Regions from separate parts of the Shewanella sp. QJM3NY_23 genome, predicted to be linked through region 1. Evidence: predicted binding sites of a transcription regulator. Region 1 holds the regulator's gene; the other holds the start of a gene.
The links. Region 1 encodes MetJ, which represses methionine synthesis genes. Its sites were predicted from a motif close to TAGACGTCTAGACGTCTA; they were not measured.

Region 1 (9,293 bases):
GCAAAGAAGGGGATATGGCATGTCTGACAAGCCACACTAGCGGTATGGGTGTTAAGGCGGTTATTGCTGTGAGGCGCTGCTTCATGGCAGCTTTCACAGCCAATGTCATTCGTGCCGCCTGGTGATACACCCATGGCATTACCGCTGATTTGATGTTGCTCGGTAGCATGGCAGGTTTGGCACTGGAAGTCGTTGCCATCGCTGTCCATATGGACATCGGTTGCCTTATCTGGGTAAGCCATGGAGGAGTCGAGATCGCCATGTTTAACCGCATCTCCACCGCCGCCATAGAAGTGGCAAGTACCGCAGTTATCGCGGACTGGCATACCGACATTTTGCGCTACGCGCTCAAGGTTGACCTTGGCTAGCGCTTCACCCGCACCGGCAGGATCTTTAATATAGGTCCCTGTGGTGTCGTGACAGACCAAGCAGTCGACCTTGGTCATGTCGGTGAAGTCGAAGCTGTCGTCTTTCCAGCCATAACCGGCATGGCAACTAGTACACCTGGGTTCGTTACCCGAGATTGAGGTGCAAAAGTTATTGATGGCGTTTTTTTTGCCACGTTTAACTGTGCGTCCGGGAAGTTCTTGTTCCAATTCCCACGTCCAGTGGGATGATTTCATAAAGTCTTTAGCGTGATCTTCATGACATTCAACACATTGTGCCGTGACTTGTGTCCCTTGGTTAAAGGGGCCTTCAATGGCGTCTTTATGGGGATTGTCTGCGGCATTGGCGCTGGCCAGTCCCAATAGCCCCATGGCCATTATCGAGATTAAAAAGCGTGGATGTTTCATCGGGTGATCCCTACCCCCGGCATGAGCCGGGGGATAGTCTAAGTTTAGAAGTTGACTGTTAACGAGGCATTGATGTCAAAGGCTGTGTCGACCACAGGCAGCATCGAATAAGCGCCGCCTTCAATGACATCATCAATTTTTTGCGGCGCGCCAACAGGGGTACCGCTACCTGTGTATTCATAGTCGTAATACAGCCCTGCCAGTTTGATAAACATACGTGGGTTGATATCAAACATGTAGTAGGCTTCGGCAACATGACCACGGGTGGCAAGCTTACTGCCAATAGGATCGTCTTGCGCTTGAGTAAACGGAGTCCAGTATTTAGAGCCATAGTTATATTCCAGACCTAACTTACCGTAAGGCGCCGGAATTTGGATGCCGACATAAACGCCGTACCCATCTTTAGTGTCGGCGCTATCGGCGGCGTCTGGCATCATGATAATTTCGCTGCCGTCGGCGTTGAGCTGTGCTTCAAATACCGCATCACTTAAAATGCCGCCAAACATACCGGCATTGCCGTTGCCTTCGGCTCGTGTCCAGCCAAAAGAGGCGAATAGCTTCATATCCTCATCGCTTTCATAGGCGTAACCGACCCCCCCTAAATACATGTCACCAATCACCCCACTAGGTTGTACCCGGGTTTGAAAGTTGAAGTTTTCAAACTTCTGCATATCTTGGTACATGGTTGGGGCAAAAATGCCTGCCAGTTGAGTAGGAAAAGCCATGGTGCCTTTGAAGCCGTCGTTAATGTCTTTGGCACCAAACAGAGTAAATTGCAGGAAGTGGTTACCGTCGTTGATGGCGTCGATATTAAAACCACCTAGATGCGTGTCTTTGGTGACGATATCACCAAACATTTCGCCATTACCCCATTGTGACTCAAAGCCTTGGCCGTAACAGAAACGGACCACTTGGCCATCAATACCAGTGATCTCGCCTAAGTTGTAACCTAAGGTGGCGCCATCGAAGTTAAAGTTGACTAAGTGACCTGATGGCGTGCCGCCGCGCTTCTCGTTTTCCCTGTAATGTGATGGTGGGCCATAGGTTGAGGGGCGACGACCGATAGAAAGATAGGTGTTGGTGCCACCGATGTTTTTCCAATCGAAGTAGGCGCGCTCGACTCTGAGCCAATCACCGCTGGTATTGCCACTACTACTGCCATCCATGGTGAACGAGCGCCATGAATCAAATACTTGGGTGCCAGTCGAGTCCCCCCAGTTTTTATACATGCTTAATCGAGCTGAAAAGCCAACGTTGTCCCATACTTTGGCTTTTAGATTGAGTCTGAGGCGGGTGGTATAGAAAATATCGTTATCGATATCTTGTACCGATTTGGGCGCCAGCACATAAGGCATTACTCCCTGCAACATGCCATTTTGGAACGCACTGGCTAATTCAGGGTTGGCGCTTAACATCTTGCCTAATGGCGAGTTGGCATCGTTTGGCATTCCAAAGGTGCCAGACATGGCTTTTTGGCCAAAATCATTGAAGTCAACTTTGATGGCTGGGTTCCAAGTGACATTTTGATAATGCAATGAATGAGCCTTGGTACGAAAATCTCCTGTGAGTTGGATTCTATCCAGTGCTGTGTGGCGCTCATTTTTGTCTACGCGGCTATTAATATCGTCAATTTCTTCTGATAGCTCAGCTAGTTGCTGTTTTAAGTCTGCCAGCTTTTGTTGTTCTTGGTCGGCACTGTACGCGCCGCCAGAAAAGGCTAATGCATTGGCAATTAAAATCGATAGTAGTGTACGCATCTTTGTCTCTCCGTCGCGCGAGGTGCGCAGTAGATGGGCTTAGTGAGTTTTAACCGCAAGTCTGTGGTTGATCGGAATCTGCCGCATGGTCATAAAGAAACTGCTGAATATCCAAGCGGTCTTTTTCGGAGAGTTGCTCAAAAACCTCAGGCTTAACCTTGTGTTGATCACGTTTAAAATAGCGATCCCACTGGCTCATGGTTTTACTCATCGGAGTGATTTCACCGCCCGCATCGCCTTTGCTATGGCAGGCTTTACACTCTTTCTTGTAGAGGTGTTTACCTTTTTTCGGGTTACCGCCATCTACGGCATAAACTTGGGCGCCTAACGAGAATGTGAACATGATGCACGTTGCAATTTTTACTATGTTTTTCATCATCTTTCCTTAATCACCACCCGTGGTGATTTTTTATTAAACAAAGCGGGTGTTTGTTGTTAAAAAGTTTACTAAAGGAGTCGAGATGTGAGTTTGAGGTTGATCACCTTTACAATAAAAATCTAATTGATAAAAATATCATTGATATTAATCTAATTGATGTGATTTAAGTTTTTGTATTAAAAGCCTTTTGTTGTTTGTTGTTTTTGCGGGGATGAGGTGTTGGCTATCAATTACTGGTGGAGGTGAATCACACTTTAGTAGTTAAACATCTGCTAAATAATGGCTGTAATGTTAATGAACTTGTTATCGCTAACGCTGTGATTGTCGTCGAAAGGGGGCGTTATTTTTGGGAAATACGTCGCGATGGGCAGTATTTTGATCTTATCAGCCATAGTGGATTATCGAGCATATTTACGCAGCAGAGGCTGGGGGAGTAAAGGTTAAATACGGGCTAAATATCAGTATTTTTACTTGCCATATCATCTAGCACTTAAGAAATGAACTATCTTTAACAATCGAGCGTACTAATCTTTCAACACGCTTAAAATGACCATTATTCGGAGGGGGGAGAAAAGGGAATGAAGTGCCTTAGCATAATAGTGTTAATCACGCTGATGAGTCTCACTAGGTTTTCCTTTGCCGAGCAGCAATATGATGGTGTACATAACTCTGCCTTAAACAGTTCACACGTTGCCGTAAGTCATCAACATGGAGATCTCTTCAATCATCCTGTCTTGTCAGTGTTAGATGCGACTAAAGAGGCGCGGGGGATTGCATCGCCGCAAGCAGAGAGAACCTCTGCGACACAAGGTACATCGATTGTCTTGCCGACGGTGCAGATGCCAATGACACTGTTTCATAAGACTTATATCGAGGCGGTAGGTGTTGCAGATGCGATTCAAAGCAATTTAGACCATTTTGATGTTAACAATCCTGCAAATGTTTCAGAGTTAGGCTCTCTCGGGGCGTTGGTGTCGGGGGGAGTGTCTGATGTTGGCGTTGTATTGAGTTTTCCTCTATCAATTGTCAACATGCCAATATCGGTTGGGCTCTCGCCCAAAATACAGCGTATCGACACTTACAATTATGTAGTTAATGCGAATAACGTGACTTTTGATAGTGGTAATGATTCCCCCTATCGTAATGATGATACGGTATTTAATCTTGATGTTGGTGTGGTAATTAAGCCTTTTAATGGGCTAACCGTTGGCTTGTCTGGACGCAATTTAATCGACCCAAAACAACAGAGTGTAGAGTCATTAGGGCGGCAATTTACTTATCGAGTTGAGCCTTTATATACTGCTGGGGTGGCTTATGATTGGGCTGCACTTACCCTAACAAGTGATATCGATTTGAATGCTCATCAAGGTTTCGATGAAGTGGTTAGTACACAATATTGGCGCTTCGCAGGGGAGCTAAAAACCACGGATTGGTTGGCGTTACGTGTGGGTTATCGCCACAATTTAAACAATACCGCAATCGACCTGTATTCGGTTGGTACAGGCTTTAGTATTGGTCGCACCTTTAATCTGGACTTAACCGGGCTGTTTGGCAGTGATGATGCCATTGGGGGCGTGATCCGAACCTCATATCATTTTTAGTGATTATCTTGTTTGCTGATTTTTATTCCCTTTTACGGACACCTATTTGAGGTCGTTACGTTAGTTCTATAATCGATTTTACCGCTAAGATCAGCGCACTTGTACTGCACAATATCAGGGTAAGGCGTTGGGTTTTTTGTTTGTCGATGCCGCCGACAATACGATTAGCAACTACAAAGCCTAGCAGGACCGATGGTAGCAATAGCATTGAAAGATACAGATGACGCAGTGTGAGTAATCCACTGAAAGCCAAAATGATTAAGGCGATCATTGAGCTAAAGATGAAGAAGGCTGACAAGGCTGCGCGAAACTGTTTGGCGTCTTTTCCCGAGAGTAAAATAGCCATTGGCGGTTCACCAATGGCAGCGATATTACCAAAGATCCCCGACAATATGCCCGCCATAAAAAGATTACTGCGATTTATGGGGAGACGTAGCTTGAATAGGCTCAGAACCACGGCTAGAGCCACAATGATTGCAATGGCTAATCCCAATACTGGTTGTGGTGCTAGCAATAATAAGGTTGCGCCTAATATTCCGCCAGGGATACGCCCCAGTAAAGCATATTGTAAGCCGTTAAATTCCAGTGCGCGCCTCTCTCTTAGCAGGGTGAGTAAGGCGATAGAAAAGCCCATCATAATGACAGGTGCGGGCACTAGGCTTGGGTCGACGAGATAGAGTAACGGCGAGGCGACAACGGCTAAGCCAAAACCGATCAGGCTTTGGGTTAGGGCGCCAATAAAGATGATCAGCGACGCTAGGCCAAGGATCATGGGATCAATCATAAGTTCAGGCACTATACCACCAGGGGTTGCAGTGTGTTTAGACGTGATAAAGAGGAGGGATCGCAGTGCGATCCCTCTTTAGCAAAACAGGATAGGTAAAGTCGATTTACTCGACGTCTTCCCATTCGATGCCCATCTCAGTCATCAGCTTTTTCACTTCGGCTGGAATACTGTCGGGTTTGTCTTTTGACAAGTCATCATCATGGGGTAAAGGTTGGCCAGTATAAGCATGCAAAAAAGCTTCACAAAGCAATTCGCTGTTTGTAGCGTGGCGTAAGTTATTCACCTGACGACGAGTGCGTTCGTCGGTTAAAATCTTAAGCACCTTGAGGGGAATAGAGACAGTGATTTTTTTCACTTGCTCATTCTTCTTACCATGTTCAGCATAGGGGCTGATATAATCGCCATTCCACTCAGTCATTGACTCACCTGTTAATTCTCAAATTCGGGGCAGATTTTATACCCTTACCGGGTACAGTCAAATTATTGCCTCTAATTTTTGTTAATTGCAAATAGATTTCTACATGTTTGGACGTCTAAACGTCTAAATATGTTGACGCTACCGCTTGCCTTAGGTACATTTAGACGTCCAGACATCTATAAAGTATAGATGACTGCCGCCGATTTAACTTTAGGAGTAAAAGATGACTGAGCGTAAATTAGCCACGGCAGCTGTGCGTGGGGGGATAGAATCCGATACCCAATATGGTGCCGTTGTACCGCCCATCTATTTGTCGACCAATTACTCCTTTGATGGCCATCAACAACCGAGAGATTTTGATTATAGCCGCTCGGGTAATCCGACTCGCTGTATTTTGGCTGACGCCATAGCGGAGCTGGAACGTGGGGCGGCAGGCATAGTGACATGCACTGGCATGGCGGCCATCACCTTAGTAACCAATTTACTGGGGCCCGATGATCTACTCGTGGTGCCGCACGATTGCTATGGCGGCAGCTATCGACTATTTACCCACCTCGCCAAGAAAGGGGCATTTAAACTGGCAGTGGTTGACCAAACGAATGCCGCTGCTTTGGCAGACGTTATTGCTCGCCAACCTAAAATGGTCTGGTTAGAAACCCCTTCGAACCCATTACTGCGCGTGGTCGATATCGCAGCGATTGCGAGCCAGAGCCATGAAGTGGGGGCGCTAGTGGTAGTCGATAACACCTTTTTATCGCCTATCTTGCAACAACCTCTGTTGCTCGGCGCTGACATAGTGATCCACTCAACGACTAAATATATCAACGGGCATAGCGATGTGGTCGGCGGCGCGGTTGTCGCTAAAGATGCTGAAGTGGGTGAGCTGTTACATTGGTGGTCTAATACCTTAGGGTTAACCGGCTCAGCCTTCGATAGCTATTTGACCCTACGCGGCTTAAGAACAATTGCGGTGAGAATGCGTCAGCATCAAGCCAACGCACAGCAGGTGTTGGCTTTGCTAACCCGTCATCGCGCCGTTGATAAGGTCTATTATCCTGGTTTGGCGGGCCATCCAGGCCATGAGATCGCGTTAAAACAGCAAAAAGGTTTTGGTGCCATGCTCAGTTTTGAGTTAAAAGGTGGCGAAGCAGAGCTTATTGCCTTTTTAAATGCGTTAGAATACTTCTCTTTAGCCGAAAGCTTGGGTGGAGTAGAGAGCTTAGTGGCGGTTCCTGCTACCATGACCCACAGAGCGATGGAGCCAGCGGCTCGTTTAGAGGCAGGGGTGAAAGATACCCTTATTCGTTTATCTGTTGGGATTGAAGATGGTGACGATCTGGTGGCAGATATTCAAGCGGGTTTAGATGCGGCTATCGCGGTAAGTTGTTAAAGGTATTGAGGAGCAAAAAATGACACGATGTCATTTGCATAAATTTGGCGGTTCTAGTTTAGCGGATGCAGATTGTTACCGCCGTGTCGCTCATATATTACTCACCCATGGCCATAGCGATGATCTCATCGTGGTTTCTGCTGCGGGCAAGAGTACTAATTTTTTATATAAATTACTTGAGCTAACCGAGTCCGGTCTGTTGTGGCAAGAAGAGTTGCAAGTGTTGATCAGTTACCAGCAAAATCTGATCGAGCAACTGTTATCTAACGAACAGGCGCGCAGCTTGCGCGAGCGTCTATCGACCGATAAATCCCAACTCAGCACATTACTTTCTCTTGCCGATTTAACGGATTACCAACGCAATCAAGTGGTTAGTTTTGGCGAGCGCTGGTCATCGCGTTTACTTGCCGCGCTGCTGCGTGAATCAGGCGTCGGGGCAGTCGATGTGGATGCGCGCACTTTATTAGTGGCCGATGAAGGGGCGGTACCGCAAATTCGCATAGGGCAATCAAAGCAAAAAGTGCAGGCGATGCTGAATGCTCACCCTAATGAACGCCTAGTGATCACCGGTTTTATCTGTGCTAATGATAAGGGCGATACCCTGTTGCTGGGCCGTAATGGTTCAGACTTTAGCGCCACCTTGCTGGCCAGCCTCGCCAATATTGAACGGGTGACCATTTGGACCGATGTGGAAGGGGTGTTTAATGCCGATCCCAATCGCATTAACGATGCACGCCTGCTCAAAAGCATGTCATTAACCGAGGCTAATCGCTTAGCCCATCTTGGTTCGCCGGTACTGCATAACCGTACCTTACAGCCACTGTTTGACACTAACGTGAGCCTAGCGGTGCGCTCGAGTTATGCGCCCCATACCGATTTTACGCTTATTGCGCCTAAGAGCTTATCGGCTAGCGCGCCCGTCGTTACTAGTCTACCTAGCGTGTCGTTGTTTAGCTTAAGCTTTAATGCCGAGCTGCCTCAATTATTAGAGTGTTTTGCTAAGGCAGGACTGGCTCCCTTGGCCTACTGGTCATCGGCGTCTGGCCTTGCAGAGCTGGCCTTTACCCACGAGAGTGAAAAACAAGCGCGGGCGATATTTGAAGTCAATACTCAAGCACTGGGGATCGATGCATTAGAGGTGCGACAAGACTTAGGCTTAGTGGCGTTGGTCAGTGCCGATGCTGCACTTTATCGCCGGGGTTTTTCACGTCTATTAAGCCGCGATGCTCACCCATTGTGTAACGATGGCCTAAGTTTGGTCACTTTGGTCCCTAAGGGGCAGGTGAGCCTATTGACGCAAAAGGTACATCGTCGCTGCGCTGGCCCGCGTAAACGTATCGGAGTATTACTGCTGGGTATTGGTAATATTGGTGATGCGTGGATTGAGCTGTTTAAGCGGGCGAGACCGGTATTAAACAAGGAGCTTGAGGTCAGTCTCGAGTTGGTGGGATTACTGAGTTCCAAGCTGGCGCTATTAAGCGAGACCGATATCGATCTTAATCACTGGCAGCAGCAATTTAATGAGCAAGCAACCCCTTGGGATTACAGCCACCTGTTTGAACGATTACGCCATGTTGAATGTGATGAACTTATCGCGTTAGATATCAGTGCTAGCGCCGATTTAGCGTTGCAGTATCCAGCATTTTTTGCCCGTGGTATTCATATGGTTAGCGCCAATAAGCTGGCTGGCAGTGGGCCTTTACCTTTTTATCAAGAATTAAAACAGCAGCTGGATAATCGTCGACTTTTTTGGCGCTACAATGCCAGTTGTGGTGCGGGATTACCCGTGCAACATGCCCTAAATGATTTACATAACAGTGGCGACGCCATCGAAGCGGTGGGGGGGATTTTTTCCGGCACCTTATGCTGGTTGTTTGAACATTTCGATGGTACTAAACCCTTCTCTGAATTGGTGCTGCAGGCTAAGGCGCTTGGGCTGACAGAGCCCGATCCGCGTGACGATCTGTCGGGGCGAGATATGCAGCGTAAATTGCTTATCTTAGCGCGAGAGATAGGCCATGATATTGAGCTTGATGATATTGCGCTGCACTCTTTAGTGCCGCCGCATCTTGCGCAGCTCCCGTTGGCTGAATTTATCGAGCGTATCAGTGAGCTAGATGCTGAGATGCTACGTCAATATCAAGCGGCTGCGGAGCAAAATAAAGTG
Region 2 (9,293 bases), 1.2 Mb from region 1:
CCTTCATGCCCATGGCGCTGATGTCGTGACGACGTTCAGGGCATAAGGCAGCCAAGCCACCTATCACCATAGCCAGCGAACCAATGTTAGCAAAGCCACATAGGGCAAAGCTGATAATAATTTGGGTTTTAACCGACAGATCATCGGCCACTTTAAGGAAGTCGATATAGGCAACAAACTCATTGATCACCATTTTTTGGCCGATAAATGATGCCGCTTGGATCGCCTCGCTCCAAGGCACACCCATGATCCAAGCTAAAGGCGATAACAAATAGCCCAAGATGGCTTGCATGGTAAGGTCGCCATAACCAAACCAGCTCCCCATGCCACCAATCAAACCATTAAGTAGCGCAATTAACCCAACGAAGGCCATTAATAAGGCAGCCACGTTGAGTACCTGTTGCATCCCCATTGCTGCGCCACTGGCTGCAGCATCGAGTACGTTTGCAGGCTTATCTTCCTGCTCGTCCATCACTTTTTTGATGTCGTTGATCGGCGTTTCTGTTTCTGGCCACATCAACTTGGCAAACAATAGGCCAGCTGGCGCGGTCATAAAGGCAGCGGTCAGTACATATTTAACATCGACACCCATCTGGATATAACCAATCATGGTGCCGCCAGCAACCGAAGCTAGGCCACCTGTCATCACAGCAAACAACTCAGAGCGAGTCATGTGCTTCACAAATGGACGCACCATCGAAGGCGCTTCAATGGGACCAACAAAAATATTCGCGGTGGCCGATAGTGATTCGGCGCGGCTGCTACCCAATAACTTAGACAGGGCACCACCAATTAGGCCAATCACCAACTGCATCACACCTAAGTAGTACAGCACGGCAATCAACGAACTGATAAACACCACAATACACAGCACATTGATAAAGAAGATAAAGCCCACGCTGAATTTGGCCAGATCGCCAAACACAAAGGTTAAGCCTTCATTACCATAGTTGATCACATGCATTACGCCGTTTGAGGCGCTATCGAGCATGCTTTGACCTATAGGGGCATACATTACAAACGCGCCAAATGCGACTTGGAACGCCAGCGCGCCTAGAACGGTGCGCGGGTTAATGGCGCTGCGGCGTTCAGAAAATAATACCGCTAAGCCCATTAAGGCGAGCATCCCCAACAAACTGATGAAAACTTCCATACATTTTTTACCAATAATTTTATTATGTGGTAGCAGTGTATCGAGCAATCTCAGCGTGACAAGCACCCTGCATCATAGAAAAAAACATTATTGGAAATAGGCGGGATAGGTAACCAAAGGTCAGGTAAAAAGCGACTTTTAAACACCAAACTTAAAACAAGATTAAAACCAAAATAACCACAAACAAACCTTAACACAACAAATGAAACCCAAAAAAGAACAATTACACCATCAATAGCGCCTTCTCGTGACAAGTAAAAACCGTCTATAAAAGGCAAAATAACGATCTAAATATTCCTATTTGGTAAATTAATTACGTAATTTTAGCGTTTTTCAGACCATACTCGCGGTAATAGAGTTGTGAATTGCGGCATAAAGAGTGAGCAACAGCCACTCACCATGCATAAAAGAAAGCCCCTTGCCGTTAGTCAACAACACTCAAAATAGGCGGCATTCGCCTGTGACCAACGCAGTAATTCGACGCGGTTGCGCGACTGGGTCTTACGAAAAATCGACGAGATATGCGCTTTCACTGTGTGTTCACTGATAAACAGGTGGGCGGCGATCTCTTTATTGCGGGCGCCACTGGAGACCAATTCGATGATCGTGCGTTCACGACCCGTTAGCTTTTGCAGTGCGCTAACCGTTTCTTGATCTAAAGATTGCGGATTTTGTTGGGGATTGATAAAGCGGCGCAGCACTTTCGATAGCAAGGTTCTGTCGTACCAAAGTTCATGGCGGAGCATTTCATGTAGACCTATGAGTTGCAGATCTTGGCGATCATCGCTAAACAATAACCCTTGCACACCTTGCAATAATGCCACTTCGGCGTCGATAGCATGGCGATCGACCAGATACAATGCCAGCGGCACATAAGGCAGTAAGTGAGGCACAATCAGCGGCATACCATCCTTATCGACAGCGGCGCCTTGTTGACCAATAAAATAGAAACTATTGCGTTGTGGATCGGGCTCAAGCTCATCGACCTGATGTACAATCCGCACCCTTAATCCGAGTGACTGCGCCCATATTCCTAGCTCACATGGACTCGATAATTGATGTAAAAATACTAGCTCGTCAATTTTATCCATCAAATCCTCCTTGATTTAGATTTCGCCAACTCGATTGATATCGAGTAAACATTCCTGAGTAATTACAACATCTCCATTAACCCAGACAGCCACACAGGTAACGTATTCATAGGCTCCAGAAAATTAAGCAAAAAAATAAAATACCAACAAACTAAAATCAAAGCAAAGGCAATCAATACATAGCGCTAGCTTCGGCACATTAATGGCATAGATAACCTTAGTGGCCGACTTAAATCAGATGCGCTAAAACCACCACGACTAACGACTGAGGCCAACACTAGGGTTCAGTCTTAGCCTGTTAAGTTTATCGTTCACCTGAAATATCAAACAGCTTAGCGAGTGGGTTTAAACTGTTGCAGCAGACGATTATGCCAAGGTGATAACAACAACACACTGACAATTGCCCCCAGCAGCGCCATCGCCATATCCGACTGGGTATCCCACACATAACCTTGGGTGCCCAAAAACGCCTCGGCATTTTCACCAGACAAGACCGCCACCCACCATTCGATAAGCTCATAAAATGCCGACAAGGCTAAGGCAAAGCAGCAGACTAAAAAGCCACACCAAGCCCCGGGCTTTAATACTTCATTACGCAGCAGCACTTCTCTGGCCAACAATGCTGGAATAAACCCTTGGGCGAAATGGCCGACTTTGTCATAATTATTACGATCACTGCCCATCACCTCGGCGACCCAATCAAACAGCGGAACTTCGGCATAAGTGTAATGGCCGCCCACCATTAAAATGACCGCATGGATCAGAATCAAACTGTAAGCCAATGATGTTAATGGGAAGCGCTTGCGCGTAAAATACAATACGGGCAGCGCGATCAGTGCTGGCAACACTTCCAAAAACCAGGTAAAGGTATCTTTGGGCTCAATCGCCGACCAGATGAAGACAGCGAAAAAAATGATGAGCCAGATAATACTTTTATTCAAAATTGGAACTCCTTAGATGATATTGTTTTAATATCAAAATAATGACTTTAGCCATCTAGCCCTCCACACTGACTAAAAATAGTGCTATTTTGAGAGGGCTTTAGCTGTCAACAACCAAATAATGACCAATATATAGCAACAACCGATAAAGAGGGTACCCAAATCATGGCGAAACACTCGCTAGACAAGGATAAAATTAAGATCCTGCTGTTGGAAGGCGTCCATCAATCTGCGGTAGATGTGTTCAAACGCGCCGGCTACAGCAACATTGAATACCATAAGGCATCACTAGGAGAAGAGGAGCTATTAGCCTCGATTAAAGATGCTCATTTCGTCGGTATTCGCTCCCGTACCCAACTGACTGAAACCGTACTTAAGCACGCTGATAAATTAGTTAGCATTGGTTGCTTCTGTATCGGAACCAATCAGGTTGATCTCGCCACGGCCGAAAAACTGGGGATCCCGGTTTTTAACGCGCCTTTCTCTAACACGCGCAGCGTCGCAGAGTTGGTATTGGGTGAGATCATCATGCTATTACGTGGTATCCCACAGCGTAATGCTATCGCCCACCGTGGTGGTTGGCTCAAAAGCGCCGCTGGCAGCTATGAAGCCCGCGGTAAAACCTTAGGCGTTATCGGCTACGGCCACATTGGTACTCAGCTGGGCATTTTGGCAGAGACCTTAGGTATGCGCGTCGTGTTCTTCGACATCGAAGATAAATTGCCACTGGGTAATGCGCAGCAAATCCACTCGCTTGAGCAGCTATTGGCCCTAGCCGATGTGGTGAGCTTGCATGTACCAGAAACCCCACAGACCAAAGATATGATCGCCGAAGCAGAGCTTGCTTGTATGCGCCAAGGCAGCATATTGATCAACGCTTCGCGCGGTACTGTTGTCGATATTGATGCCCTAGCTCAAGCAATTCGTAGCGAGCGCCTTGCGGGAGCGGCTATCGACGTGTTCCCGGTTGAACCTAAATCGAATGATGATGAGTTTATCAGCCCATTACGCGGTTTAGACAATGTGTTGCTAACCCCACACGTTGGCGGTAGTACCCAAGAAGCGCAAGAGAATATCGGCATCGAAGTGGCTGGCAAACTGGCCAAGTACTCTGATAACGGTTCAACCATGACCGCAGTTAACTTCCCTGAAGTGTCGCTGGCCCAGCACAAAGATGCATCCCGTCTGTTGCACATTCACCATAACCGTCCCGGTATCTTGATCAAGATTAACCAAGCGTTTGCAGAAAAAGGCATCAACATCGCCGCCCAGTACCTGCAAACCACGGCTGAAATTGGTTACGTGGTAATGGAAGTGAATTCAGATCAAGCCGACGAAGCACTCGAAGAGATGAAGGCGATTGAAGGCACCATCAGAGCACGCTTACTGCACTGATAGCCTTGAGTAACGCACTTAAATGAATAAAGCCCTATGATCAACATCATGGGGCTTTATTGTTTGCTGTAAGTTTCGCTTAACCACCTTTGCGCCAACGATGATTAACGGTACAATCGTGGCTCTTATTCGTTTATTTCTTGGACTATCTCATGACAGTGTCAACTTCTCAGCCAACCTGGCCTTTAAACGGACAATCCCCAGAGCTGTTCTTTTCGCACCTTACCCACCTAGGCTTAATTGCCGTTACGGGTGAGCAAGGCCGCAGCTTTATCCACGGCCAAGTCACCACAGATATTAGCTCGCTGGGCGCTGAACAATGGCGCTGGGGAGCTCACTGCGACCCAAAAGGTAAGATGCTGGCCAGCTTCAGAACCTTCGCCATGGCTGATGCCTTGATCATGATGATGCCTCGCGACACCTTGGCGATGGATCTGCCGCAACTGCAAAAATATGCGGTATTTAGCAAGGCAGAGCTGAGTGATGCTAGTGCAGACTGGTTACTGCTTGGCGTGAGCGGCGAGCAAGCCACTGACTGGTTAAGCCAGCAATTTGGCGCGTTAAATAGCGAACTGACCCCTATCGATAATGGCGTGATTTTACATGATGCTGGCCGTCATATTATCGTACTAAAGCAGAGCGCAGCCGACACATTGCTAAGCCAGTTGCCACAAGCCGTGTATGATGCCAGTGCATGGCAAGCGCTCGAAATCGCCGCGGGTTACCCCAACCTTGGCGCCGCACATCAAGGGCAATTTGTGCCGCAAATGTGTAATCTGCAGGCCATCGACGGCATCAGCTTTAATAAAGGCTGCTACATGGGGCAAGAAACCATTGCCCGCATGAAGTACCGTGGCGGTAATAAGCGCGCCTTATATATTGTCAGCGGCACGGTATCAAGCCCATTAACGGCCGACAGCCAGCTTGAAATCGCCCTTGAAGATGCGCTTTATCGCCGCGCCGGAACCATTATCGAGTGGGTTCAACGCGGCCAAGAGGTGCTAATGACGGCGGTATTGGCTAACGATACCCAGCTCGATGCCAAGTTACGTATCGCAGGCGATGAAGCCTCACAACTGACCTTGCAAGCCCTACCCTATTCACTGGAAGAAGCCGAATAGGCCTTATTGTTCGGCTACCACCTTGGCCGACTCACTGGGGAGCAACATCAAAAAGGCGCATTCAGCGCCTTTTTTAATGTCTCTGTGCCAGCCATATCTTGCGCCACCACTTCACTGCATGGCGGTCATGCTGTCGTCGCAGCTTGGTAAACTTGTCACCTTGCTTCGCTTAAATAATCACCAACAGCATAAAACTCGATATCAGTGCTAGATAAGTGCTAGTTCAATCACAATCAGCGCATAAAGATAGGCGTTATAGCAGATCCTCTACTACAATCCGCTGCCACATAGCATTGTATAGTGCAGCACACTAGTCACGTTCATTAAGCCAATTTCAGGAGAAATCTGTGCACCATGCGTATCAGTGTCATTAAGGCCTTTGCCGCAGCGCTTAGCTTATGGACAGCATCAGTCTCTGCCGATGTGCCACTGTCGTTAGTCACCTTGAGTATGCCGCCGCTTGAATACCAAGAGGACGGTGTGGTTAAAGGGATCTCTACCGACATAGTTAACACAGTCTTTGCCCGCATGGGGATCACCACCGACACCCAGCTCTACCCCTTTGCGCGCGCCATGAAAATGGTCGAGCAGCAAAAAGTCGATGCCATTTTTTCTATCGTCAGCACACCACAACGACAAACCCTGCTGACCTTTAGTGGCGAAAGCCTTATCGACGATGTGACGAGTTTATTTGTGAGGCATGATGCCGACATTGAGTTTAATGGCGATCTCAGCAGCCTCACTCATTACCGTTTTGGCGCACTGCGCGCCGCACACTACGGCAACCGCTGGCAACAAGCACTGCGCAGTGGCGCGATTGAGAAGATAGAAATGGTGTCGGATCAGCGGCAAAATATCTTAAAACTCGCCCACAATCGTATCGATATTATTATCGGGCCGCGGCTGTCGATATTGTATGAGCTCAATATGCTGGGATTGCAGCAACAGATTAAAATACTGCCAGTGCCGGTAGAAGTGGTGCCAACCTATCTTGCCTTCGCTAAGGACAGAGTACCGCTGGTGATTCAATTGCAATTTACTGAGCAGCTGCGTCAACTCAAACAAGAAGACCAGTACCAGCGGATCATCGATAGCTATATCATAACTGCCCCAGCGCGCTAACCCCATCAGCACCTCGCATCGCCCATTAGATGCGCCATTCAATGCTCGCTCTCAAGCCAATGACTCAATTGACGCCAGAGTAAAAAATCCGTTGTGAAAGCTTCATTCAATGGCACTATAGACGGCCGATGGCATATCAAGGAGCGAACGTGTTAACAGACCCATTATTTTGGCTCGTTGCGATACCCGCCGTATTAATGACCGGCATCTCGAAGTCGGGTTTTGCCGGCGGTGCAGGCGGACTGACGGTGCCCTTAATGGCTTTGGTTGTCAGCCCCCTAGCCGCCACGGCGGTGATGCTGCCACTGTTAATTTATATGGATATTTTGAGCGTTCGTTCATGGTGGGGTAAACACAATGCCCGCCAACTGTCCATTTTACTGCCAGCGGCCATTGTCGGCATTGCAATAGGGTATCTGCTGTTTGATCATTTAAACGAGCAATACCTGCGCGGCATTTTAGGGGCAATATCGCTGGGATTTGGGGTGTATGGCTTGCTGCTCAGCGGCCGTTTTGAGCATAAACCGTCTGCCTTTATTGGCCGAGTCTGTGGCACCATCGCCGGCTTTACCAGTTTTGTCGCCCACGCTGGCGGGCCACCGTTAAATGCCTACCTGCTGCCGCAGCGTTTAGTGAAAAGCCAATACCTCGCCACTGCGGTGATGTTTTTTGCCGTGGTCAATGGGGTCAAATTAATCCCTTATAGCCTGCTTGGGCAGATCAACGTTGCCAATTTATGGGTGTCAATGCTACTAGCCCCTGTTGCTTGGCTGGGGGTGAGATTGGGATTACGCCTGCAAGACAAGATCAGTGAACACCTATTTAAACAGATCATTTTAACCTTGATGGTGTTGGTCGGTGTGCGCCTGCTGTGGAGCACCTTGTAGGGTTAACCCACGGTGAACATCAGCATAAGCAAGTTAACGGCCCAACCCACGCATTAACGCAGAGGTTAATCGCCCAATAGATCCCGCAGTTGCTGCTCGGCAAGCTCAACGGCGCTCATGGGCTTATCTTCAGGCTTATCTTTAAGTTGCTCTTTAGGGCGATCTTCTGACTTAGTGGGGATGGTCAACTCATCATTTAACAGCGCATCCAGTTGTGCCTGCGCCCGCGCCTTGGCGTTATCACTATCACTCTGGGCTGCACTTCGCTCAGCGGCGCTGGCCGTTATCGGCTTAAAATAATCGCAAAAATTGGCCCGCTCGCGATCCGATATCCACTCAGCGCGCACTTCATTGCAGTCGCCCCGGCCCGCATCGCCAAAGAACACACACATCTTACACACGTGCTGATCGGCATGACACGCCAAACACTCTTCACGCCGCGACATAGGTAAAATCACCGCCGTTAACGGCTGCTTGCATCGCCAACAGATAAATTGCTCAGACATGGTTACACCTTACTCATGCTACAGATTGAAAACATCACCCCACAGCCAGCATAGAATCGACGCCGCAGCATTGCAACCTAAGCCTTGGGTTCATTCGCCCTATTCTACTCAGCCTGCCGATATGTGATAAAATTAGCGCCTATTTATTTTTACACTTACACAAAGGCATCAAGATGAACCCAATTATTGCCATTTTAAAAGAACACAATGTTAGTGACGAAAAGATCAATGAGCTGTTTCAGACCTTGACCGAAAACCCACTCATGGCGATGGGCACCATTGGTCAGCTAGGTATCGCCCCCGAAAAGCTCCAACAGCTAATGGCGTTGGTGATGCAAAATCCCGCCTTGATCAAAGAAGCCGTAGACGAGCTAGGGCTCGACTTTGCTAAAGTCGAAGCGGCCAAAGCTCAGCTACAAAAATAAGCCATTATCGGTTGCGCTTAACACTCAGCTTAAACGCCAGCGATGATGAAACAAAAAGGCTGCCTATTTAGGCAGCCTTTTTTGAGCTGTGCCAGTGAAACCTCACTGACACTAACTCCTAACTCTCTGATATCACTTAAGCCATATTACTTAAGCCATATTACTTTGCACCAGGCTCGGCAAAACGAGTCATCCAATCTTGTACTTGGTTGTACCAATAGATGGAGTTATTGGGTTTCATGATCCAGTGATTCTCATCGGGAAAATAGATCATGCGCGACTCAACGCCGCGGGTCTGCAGCGTTCTAAACAACTCGAAACCTTGCCCCACAGGTACGCGGTAATCGAGCTGACCGTGGATAACCAAGGTGGGGGTGTTAAAGTTTGCAGCACCATAATGAGGTGAAATCGCCTTGTATATCTCTGGGTTATCCCAGTAATTGCCAAAACGAGGACTATGCACCGCAAAATCTGCCGCCAATTGCGAATACATGTTGTACACCGCGGCGTGGATTAACAAGGCCTTAAACGGATGCTCTTGCCCCAAAATAATCGACGTTAAATAACCGCCATAACTGGCGCCACCCGCCACTAACCGCTCATCATCTATCCACGGCTGCTGCTTAAACCACTCGGTTGCCTTGAGCACATC

Region 2: serA (phosphoglycerate dehydrogenase) is a predicted target of MetJ. The motif match lies at 3,234-3,251, and genes of this name have one in related genera.

What each region holds. Positions count from the first base shown of each region.
Region 1 covers NZ_CM149657.1:505,140-514,432, forward strand. Annotated here, with positions in the region: gene AC0VXX_RS02410 (tetrathionate reductase family octaheme c-type cytochrome) at 1-764, opposite strand, end outside; gene AC0VXX_RS02415 (DUF3373 domain-containing protein) at 839-2,551, opposite strand; gene AC0VXX_RS02420 (c-type cytochrome) at 2,601-2,930, opposite strand; gene traF (conjugal transfer protein TraF) at 3,509-4,531, shown strand; gene AC0VXX_RS02430 (sulfite exporter TauE/SafE family protein) at 4,587-5,315, opposite strand; gene metJ (met regulon transcriptional regulator MetJ) at 5,422-5,736, opposite strand; gene metB (cystathionine gamma-synthase) at 5,960-7,126, shown strand; gene AC0VXX_RS02445 (bifunctional aspartate kinase/homoserine dehydrogenase II) at 7,146-9,293, shown strand, end outside.
Region 2 covers NZ_CM149657.1:3,410,341-3,419,633, forward strand. Annotated here, with positions in the region: gene AC0VXX_RS15100 (NupC/NupG family nucleoside CNT transporter) at 1-1,153, opposite strand, end outside; gene AC0VXX_RS15105 (helix-turn-helix transcriptional regulator) at 1,582-2,244, opposite strand; gene AC0VXX_RS15110 (DUF2238 domain-containing protein) at 2,577-3,185, opposite strand; gene serA (phosphoglycerate dehydrogenase) at 3,351-4,580, shown strand; gene ygfZ (tRNA-modifying protein YgfZ) at 4,733-5,701, shown strand; gene AC0VXX_RS15125 (substrate-binding periplasmic protein) at 6,056-6,823, shown strand; gene AC0VXX_RS15130 (sulfite exporter TauE/SafE family protein) at 6,973-7,710, shown strand; gene AC0VXX_RS15135 (hypothetical protein) at 7,776-8,216, opposite strand; gene AC0VXX_RS15140 (DUF2999 family protein) at 8,390-8,641, shown strand; gene AC0VXX_RS15145 (S9 family peptidase) at 8,802-9,293, opposite strand, start outside.